DNA from 4 places in the Shewanella sp. 125m-7 genome. Region 4 is predicted to be linked to each of the others. Evidence: predicted binding sites of a transcription regulator. Region 4 holds the regulator's gene; each other region holds the start of a gene.
What was found. Region 4 encodes sigma-54, which starts transcription at its own class of promoters, with help from an activator protein. Its sites were predicted from a motif close to GTTGGCACGNNNNTNGNNT; they were not measured.

Region 1 (2,207 bases), on a different contig from region 4:
CCTAGCTGATCTTCGGTGATTGAAGAATTGCTGTCGTCATCTTTATCATCTTCATCTTCGTCATCTTTATCTTCATCACTATTATCATCTTTATCGGCATTTTCTTGATTTAGCTCATCTAGCGCTTCACTGCCCATGGAGCGAGTTAATTTGTTGATTTCATCCATCAAGTCATTGAAAATATCAACGAAGTCTTCAATAGCCTGCTCGCTAGCATCGGTATCCGATTCAATTCTAATGGTGCTGCTCTCACCCGGCTTGTGGGCTTTATTCAGCTCAATAGAGACACCATCGATGACATTGACTAGGTTATTACTGCTGCTGGTGATATCCATGCCATTGAGGTTCACTTTGGCATCTTGAGCGGCCTTGCGCTGGAGCATTGTCCACTCATTGGGCTTCCCATCCACACCTAGCATACCGGTAGTCGAGAATTGAATTTCATTGGCTGCACCGGTTTCTTTAGATGTCAGCATTAGCTCGACTTGGCCACCCGTGCGCACCAGTGATGCCTGCACCCCAGGATTTCCTGAATGTGAGTTAATCATGCTGGTCAGGTCTTTAACCGTCTTACTGCCATCGGCGTTAAGCGCTGACATATCAAGGCTGATGCTATCGCTGCCTAGCTGGATAGTGATCGTGCCGCTGTTCGGCAGTAGAGTATCCTCGCTATCAAAGCTTTTCGTCACTTGATGTGCCTGTGCAAGTTGCTCGATATGCAGATCGTAGTCACCCATAGGTGCGCCACTTTCGACCGATATTGAAGCACTGTCATCGCTAACCGATGAGGTTTTACTTTCGAAAGCATCACCGTCAATCGCTTCCAGCTTGCTGCTCATGGAGTCCAGGCTGCGCTCTAAGATCTCATAGGCATCAAGCTGCGCCTCGTACTTGGTCATATTGCTTTGAAAGATCTGATCTTTGCCTGCACGCTCTGCGACGATAAGTTGTTCGGCGAATGTGGCGCCACCCATACCTGAAATCATTACACTCTTCCCATTTTGCAGCTATCGCAGCTAAGCAATATCTGTTCCAATTATAAATATGTTTGTTAGTTGTTGTTGTTTAAGCTGTTTTATTTGCTTGTGCGGTTTAGGGGATTCACTCGTTTTCCGTTATTAACCTTTGGTGGGAAGCATTGCTTCCGCTGAGTTAAAGGCTCACTTTTGATTATTGCTTTGTTAAGGCGACCTAACTTGAATGTAGCTAAAGCGAGAGGGCAGAATGTGTGAGATTAACGGCGAAAAAAAAGGGCCTTGAGGCCCTTTTTTAGAAAGTGTGTGGCTAAAGAGGGGATTAGCCCAATAGGCCCATCACCAAACCGGTATTTTGGTTCGATGAAGATAGGATGTTAGTACCAGCCTGTACTAATAACTGGTTCTTGCTCATCGCTGCGGTTTCAGAAGCGAAATCGGCATCCATGATACGGCCTGCAGCCGCTTTAGTGTTTTCAGTCACGTTAGTTAGGTTAGATGCTGTGTGACCTAGACGGTTGATGTTAGCACCTAGATCTGAACGTTGTTCACCAATCTTATCAATCATAGTGTCAATCGTAGCGATAGTTGCACCACTAGCTAGTCCTTTTGCTAAGCCTGAAGCACCTGTGATCAAGCCGCTCGTATCAATGCCTACTTTTAATACTTCAGATGTGCCTGCACCGATTTGGAACTGAGTACCGCTACTTTTTAGATTGTCGAAAAGGTTTTCGCCAGCGTAAGTGGTGTTTTTCATGATACGTGTCATTTCAGAACCTAGTTCTTTAAACTCTGCATCGATAGCTTTTTTGTCTTCATCAGAGTTAACACCGTTAGCATATTGTGTTGCTAGTTCTTTCTGGCGGTTGGCAATTACATTTAGCTCATCCAATGCACCATCGGCAGTTTGTAACATAGAGGTCGCATCTGATACGTTACGGCTCGCCGCTTCCATACCAGTAACGTTGGCATTCATACGTGTAGCAATCTGTAGACCTGCAGCATCGTCAGCCGCGCTGTTGATACGTAGACCTGTTGATAGGCGTTCCATAGCATTGCTAAGTAGGTCGTTATTTTTGTTTACAGAGTTTTGTGCGATGTTTGACGCATTGTTAGTCATTACAGATAACATGAGGACTTCCTTTAATTTTAAGTCATTGTTTGGTTTCTATAGTCTTAAAACGACGCGGTAAAGGAAAACTGAAAGGAATTGATGATTTAATTTGTCTGGCA
Region 2 (2,207 bases), on a different contig from region 4:
AATCTTATTGGATATCCGTCATGGTCAATGGCGTTGGGATTATGCAATCGCTTCTCACGGTGTTGCATCACACGCTCCTGATGAAGCGCTACGTGTACTAGGTACAGCGCTAAACAAGGCTGCTGATGCTCGCGTTAAGCTAGCTCAACTGCTTGCTAAGAAAGGCGTACCACAGCCTATCGCTCTTCCAGATATCTCTACTAAAGCTAAGGCGCAAGCGGCTCTAGGTATGGATATGGATAAGATGAATGCTGATAAAGCTGAATTCAAGAAGACTGTTCTACCTAAGTGGGATGCAGAAGCTGAAAAGCGCGAAGCAACTTACAAGTAAGCTAATCACACTACATAGTGTTTAGCACTAAAGCCCTCTTCGGAGGGCTTTTTGTTGCCTGTGTGAAGGCCTTTCCACTGTAAATAGATTTTTATGGACAGACTTATTATGGACAGACTGATGAAGTACCCGGTTATTTGATCAGTTTTAATAGGGCTTTAAACCTCTCGCCTGTTGCTTGCTGTTGTAACTCAAACAGCAGCGATTCCACATTAGTGGGTATTGCGCCATGAGCTAGCATCATCTCTATTCCGCTAATTTTGTTAATCTCTTCTCTTGAGCTCATGGCGTCAGTGACTAAGTGAGTTTGATAGCCGTTATCTAACAAGTCTCGGCAAGTCTGGTAAACACACACGTGAGTTTCTATGCCAGCCAAGATAATCTGCTTCTGCTCCATCGTACTCAGTCTTTCTCTGAATGTGTCCGCTTGCCAGCCACTAAAATGATGCTTGGCAATAGGTTCTGTCGTTTTTGCTAGCTCTAACGCTAAGCTCTTAGTGGTAGAACCTAGTTTTTCTGGTATTTGTTCGAGCCATAAGATTGGAATATCAAATGCTTGTGCCCCCTTAATTAATACCTCTAGTTTGTGATGTAGCCGCTCAGTTTGATGCATAACCTGTGCGAGTTGCCCTTGAACATCCACCACAACCAGTACACATTCTTCCGTTTTTAGCATCTTAGTCTTCTCTATTTACAGGGGAGGAGAGCTGTCAGTAGAGCCTATCTGCTTACCTAAGCCAATTAGTAATAGGTCTAAGGTGCAGCATTGTCTGTGCTTTAAATGTGTGCAGACAGTGAATAACTGCACTTTGCTGGTGCATTTATATGCAAGATCGAAAATTAAAGTGAGTTTATCTTATTGAATATTAATGGTTAATAACTTTGGCCTAATGCTTGAATTGTATTTAAGCAAATAGGGAATGTAATTGGGGAGATAACCATGAAATTGGTAAGCGCGATAATTAAGCCATTTAAATTAGACGATGTGCGAGAAGCGATAGCTGACGTTGGCATTGAGGGGATGACAGTGACAGAAGTAAAAGGTTTTGGTCGTCAAAAAGGCCATACCGAACTTTATCGTGGCGCAGAGTACCAAGTGGACTTTCTACCAAAGGTGAAACTGGAGATTGCAATCAAGGCTGACAGGGTAGAACTGTTACTCGAGGCTATTACCGGCGCGGCCAGAACGGGAAAAATAGGCGATGGCAAAATTTTCGTCACGGATCTTGAGCAGGCTATCCGTATTAGAACCGGCGAACTCGATAACGAAGCACTTTAAGGGGATAGGCTAATGGATGATTTAACCAAGTTGGGACTGACGGTAACAGAGTTACGCTTTGCCCTAGATACGTTTTACTTTTTGATTTCAGGTGCGCTAGTCATGTGGATGGCTGCGGGTTTTGCCATGTTAGAAGCTGGGCTGGTTCGATCTAAAAATACCACCGAAATTTTGACTAAAAATGTGTGTTTATATTCTATCGCTTGTGTGATGTACCTGATTGTGGGTTACAACATCATGTATGTTGATAATGCCGAAGGGGGTTGGTTACCTTCTTTTGGCTCGCTGATCGGTTCTCAAGGTGAAGGGGCTGATCATGCGTTAGAATCAGACTTCTTTTTCCAAGTCGTGTTTGTGGCTACAGCTATGTCTATAGTATCTGGCGCGGTTGCTGAGCGCATGAAATTATGGGCTTTTTTATGTTTCTCTGTGTTTATGACTGCGGTGATTTATCCTGTTGAAGGCTATTGGACATGGGGTGGAGGTTTCTTATCGGCCGCGGGTTTTGTTGATTTTGCCGGTAGTGGCATTGTACATATGGCGGGGGCGGCAGCCGCGCTTTCTGGTGTACTGCTACTCGGTGCACGTAAAGGGAAA
Region 3 (2,207 bases), on a different contig from region 4:
AGTTAAAACAGAGTCGCCACGCGCCCTTTCGCGATAGGATAAGCAGATATAATTTTACCCGAGCTTAAGTTCCTCACTCTAATCGCATCTCCCTTGCCCCCGCCCTCAAGCGCTTCGCCGGGCATATTGGCGTAAAAGCTATTGCTGCGCGCCTCAATAATGACTCGGTCACCAATATTAATCCACTGCGGGTCATCTAACTGCTGTGACTTGATGGCCTGATGGCGACGAATTTTTCTCACCACTTTACGCCCCAGAATATCATCCAATTGTGCCAACACATTTCGATCAGACGCATCCAGCCTAATAACTTGCCACTCAATATCAGCAATCGAAACATGTTCACCCCGCTTTAGTAGCCGATTGGTCACTGGAACTTTTGCCTTTACCACAACAGAGGCGCGCACATACAAGCTCCACCCTTGTGACTCACAGGTCACTTTACGTTGCACATTACCCAAAGGAATTGCACCGCTATCGATACTCAAATCTGATTGACAAACATCTAACCTTTTTGCCCCAGATGGCACCCTGATGTTGATGTCGGTATTTAGCTGCTTTATCCCCATCTGCTTTTGCCACTGAGTCAATTCTCTAGCAAGTAACCGGCTCACTTCCTGTTTGAGTTGTTCCGTTGCACCCGTATTTTCCTGTGCGAGGGCATGATGCGGAAATAGGCAGGAAAGTATAAGCAAGACATAGGAAGTTGAGGTTCCCACCCTAGACATCAAAAAGACATAAGTGACTGATAAGTATGAGTTAAGCATTTTGGCACATAATTTGGATAGAAAGGAAAAATAAAAAACAACATATACCATACTAGGAGTTTCAATGGCTATCAACTTCGATGCCGCATTAGGTGTTCACCCCCAGACGCTAGATTTCAGAGTCGAGCGTAGCAAAATGCTGGCAGGTAATTTGGCCAATGCTGAAACTCCTGGCTACAAAGCCAGAGATCTGGACTTTAATACTGTGATGACTCAGCTCAATGCAGGGGTAACCCCTAATGGAGAATACCAAGTTAGTTACCGTATTCCTCACCAAACATCAGCGGATCAAAACACCGTAGAGCTAAGCTTAGAGCAAGCAAGATACTCACAGAACTCCATGGATTATCAAACGAGCCTGACCTTCCTCAACATGAAGATTTCAGGCTTACGTACCGCCATTGAAGGTAAATAAGCACAACTATGTCATTCGCAGAAATTTATCAAATTGCTGGTGCAGGCATGAATGCCCAAACCATTCGCCTTAATACCGTTGCCAGTAACCTTGCTAATGCTGGCGCAGCTGCCGAGACACCGGAACAAGCATTTCGCGCGTTAAAGCCTGTGTTCTCGACTATTTACAAGCAAACCCAAGAGGGAGAGCTGGCTGGAGCACACGTCGAAGTTTCAGCCATAGTACAAAGCGATGCGCCACTCGATATGCGTTACGAGCCCAACCATCCCTTTGCCGACGAGCAAGGCTATGTCGCCTACTCCAACGTCAATACTGTAGAGGAGATGGCTGACATGATGGCTGCAAGCCGCTCATTTGAAACCAGTGTTGAAGTGATGAACCGTGCTCGCTCAATGCAGCAAGGTTTACTGCAACTAGGAAACAAATAATGAATGTAACAGATGTGAGTAACAACAGCGGTAACACCGGTGCTATACAAAACTCTCCGGGTAATGATGCCGCTTCAATCAAAAATGAATTTATGACATTGATGATTGCACAGATCCAAAACCAAGATCCCACCAATCCTATCGATGGTACTGAGTATGTTTCACAACTTGCTCAATTCTCACAAGTCGAAAGCTTAGAGCACATGCGCACCAATCAGTCGATGCAAATGGTCATGATGGAAAACCTTGGCATCGTGCAATCTGCTCAGCTTGTGGGCAAAAATGCCATGGTACCCGCATCAGACTTCACTCTTGATGATGCCGCGCTCGATGGCAAGGTGTATCTAGAAGACTCAGTTGAAAATCTCAGTATCGACATCGTCGATAACAGTGGCGATGTGGTTAAGACCATAGAGCTAGGCCCACAAGAAGCGGGAGATTCTACCTTTAGCATCGATCCTACTGCTCTAGAGCTACCACAGGGCGAATACAGCTTAGTTGCCAATACCACAGCCGGTGATGTAACCACGACAGCCGATACTTTTATCAAGGCTGAAATCGAAAAAATTCACTTTATCAGTGCATCAGGAATGATGA
Region 4 (2,207 bases):
GGAATCGCTATACCATTACCTATACCCGTGCTACCCATTTTTTCTCTCGCCAACAGACTTTCAAAAATCTCTTGTGAAGAAAGGGTAGGGTACTGGACAGCGGCAATATCGCTGATTAATTCCAGTACCTTTTTCTTACTGCTCGGAGTGGCGCAGGTAGTGCACTCCGGCTGCAGAACGGTACTTAGTTCCATCGTTAGTGTTTAGTTAGCTTCTCTTTGTGTTTAATTACCTGACGATCTAGTTTATCTATCAGGGAGTCGATTGCGGCATACATATCCGCATTTTCCGAAGTCGCAAATACTTCGCCATTTTTTAGGTGGATTTTTGCTTCGGCAATTTGCTGCATTTTCTGTACATTCAAAATAACGTGCACATTATTGATCTGATCGAAATGTCGTTCAAGCTTTGTAAATTTTTCTTCTACATAACCTCGCAATGAATCCGTGATTTCGACGTGATGTCCTGTCAGGTTGATTTGCATATATCGATCCTCCAAGTGCCTAATTTTGAGTTATAAACTCTTACGTTGGTTTGAGGGGGGGATCAGCATTGCTTCTCGATATTTTGCAATCGTACGTCTAGCAACTTTAATCCCTTGTTCAGCCAAAAGTTGCGCCATTTTGCTATCGCTCAATGGTTTCTTTTGGTTTTCTGCTGCGACTAACTTCTTAATAAATGCTCTAATTGCTGTTGATGAACACTCCCCCCCATCATCTGTTCCTACGTGGCTGGAGAAGAAATACTTGAGTTCAAAAATACCTCTTGGGGTATGCATATACTTTTGAGTGGTAACGCGTGAGATGGTTGATTCGTGCATTTCAACGGCTTCAGCAATATCGTTTAGTACCATAGGCTTCATGGCTTCTTCGCCATATTCAAAAAATCCTTGCTGGAATTTCACAATACAGTTACTTACCTTTAGCAAGGTGTCGTTACGGCTTTCAAGGCTTTTAATAAACCATTTAGCTTCTTGCAAATGACCACGGATAAACTGCCCATCGGCCTGATTTTTGGTGCTACGAGCCATAGAGGCATAATGTTGGTTAACATTAATTTTAGGCATGTAATCAGGATTAAGCTCTACTACCCAGCGACCTTTTTTCTTGCTAACAGATACATCTGGAATCACGTATTCGTCTTTACTACGGGCAATAGCGAGCCCTGGTCTCGGGTTGAGGGTTTGGATCAGTGTGATAGCATCACGCAGATCATCCTCTTTGAGCTTAGTTTTACGCATTAACTGCCTAAAATCACGTCCAGCAATCAGGTCTAAATAGTCTTTAATCAGTAGTCTAGCGTTATCAATATGCGGAGTATCGGCGGCGTACTGGGCTAATTGGATAAGCAAACACTCGCTAAGATCACGCGCTGCAACGCCAATGGGGTCAAAATGTTGAATGCGTTTTAAAACGGCTTCGACTTCATCAAGCTCGGTTTCAGGATCGCCCATCGCCTCTAAAATATCATCACAGCTTTGGGTTAAGTAACCGCGCTCATCAATGGCGTCGATAATAGCGGTGGCGATAGCGAGATCATTCTCTGAAAATGGAGTCAGATTTTTTTGCCACTCGAGATGCTCATATAATCCTTCACTCGTCTCGCCTTGAAATGGCATATCGTCTTCACGACTCACGCCTGAGCTTGAATTAGAAGAAACGGTATAGACTTCATCCCAAGTCGTGTCCATTGGCAGTTCATCTGGCATAGAGTCTTGAGTCATGGCATCGGAGGTTTCAACGCTGGCGCTATCTAGATCTAGGTCATTAGAATCACTTGAAGATGGATCGTCACTGTTGTCCATGTCGCCATCTGATTGCTCTTCATCTAACTCTAGTAACGGATTAGAATCTAATGCTTGTTGGATCTCTTGTTGTAACTCTAAAGAAGACAGTTGTAACAGACGGATCGCCTGTTGTAACTGTGGAGTCATGGTGAGCTGTTGACCCATTTTGAGCTGGAGTGACGCTTTCATCGTACCGCTATTCCCTACACTGTAGTTAAACGTTTAAGCTCGCTGAATTGGCGAAGGTAGCTCTAAAACTCAATAGTTTGATTTTTATTGGAAAGAATTCCATATTGAGTTTATTAGCTTCCATACTGTGAATTAACTATAGCCTGAATTGTTCACCTAAGTACACCGCACGAACCTGTTGGTTGTCCAAGATTTCAGCAGGCGTGCCTTCGGCAATGAGATTTCCGTGACT

Region 1: the regulator sigma-54 is predicted to act here: its motif matches at 1,019-1,037, upstream of fliD (flagellar filament capping protein FliD).
Region 2: the regulator sigma-54 is predicted to act here: its motif matches at 1,213-1,231, upstream of ACVBIL_RS07230 (P-II family nitrogen regulator).
Region 3: the regulator sigma-54 is predicted to act here: its motif matches at 768-786, upstream of flgB (flagellar basal body rod protein FlgB).

The regions. Positions count from the first base shown of each region.
Region 1 covers NZ_JBRILQ010000026.1:45,563-47,769, reverse strand. The annotation lists gene fliD (flagellar filament capping protein FliD) at 1-986, opposite strand, end outside; gene ACVBIL_RS12970 (flagellin N-terminal helical domain-containing protein) at 1,297-2,106, opposite strand.
Region 2 covers NZ_JBRILQ010000011.1:19,318-21,524, forward strand. The annotation lists gene nrfA (ammonia-forming nitrite reductase cytochrome c552 subunit) at 1-331, shown strand, start outside; gene ACVBIL_RS07225 (isochorismatase family protein) at 465-1,007, opposite strand; gene ACVBIL_RS07230 (P-II family nitrogen regulator) at 1,272-1,610, shown strand; gene ACVBIL_RS07235 (ammonium transporter) at 1,623-2,207, shown strand, end outside.
Region 3 covers NZ_JBRILQ010000026.1:33,431-35,637, forward strand. The annotation lists gene flgA (flagellar basal body P-ring formation chaperone FlgA) at 3-728, opposite strand; gene flgB (flagellar basal body rod protein FlgB) at 832-1,182, shown strand; gene flgC (flagellar basal body rod protein FlgC) at 1,191-1,610, shown strand; gene ACVBIL_RS12915 (flagellar hook assembly protein FlgD) at 1,610-2,207, shown strand, end outside.
Region 4 covers NZ_JBRILQ010000006.1:90,922-93,128, forward strand. The annotation lists gene ptsN (PTS IIA-like nitrogen regulatory protein PtsN) at 1-194, opposite strand, end outside; gene hpf (ribosome hibernation promoting factor) at 197-484, opposite strand; gene ACVBIL_RS04500 (RNA polymerase factor sigma-54) at 515-1,975, opposite strand; gene lptB (LPS export ABC transporter ATP-binding protein) at 2,112-2,207, opposite strand, start outside.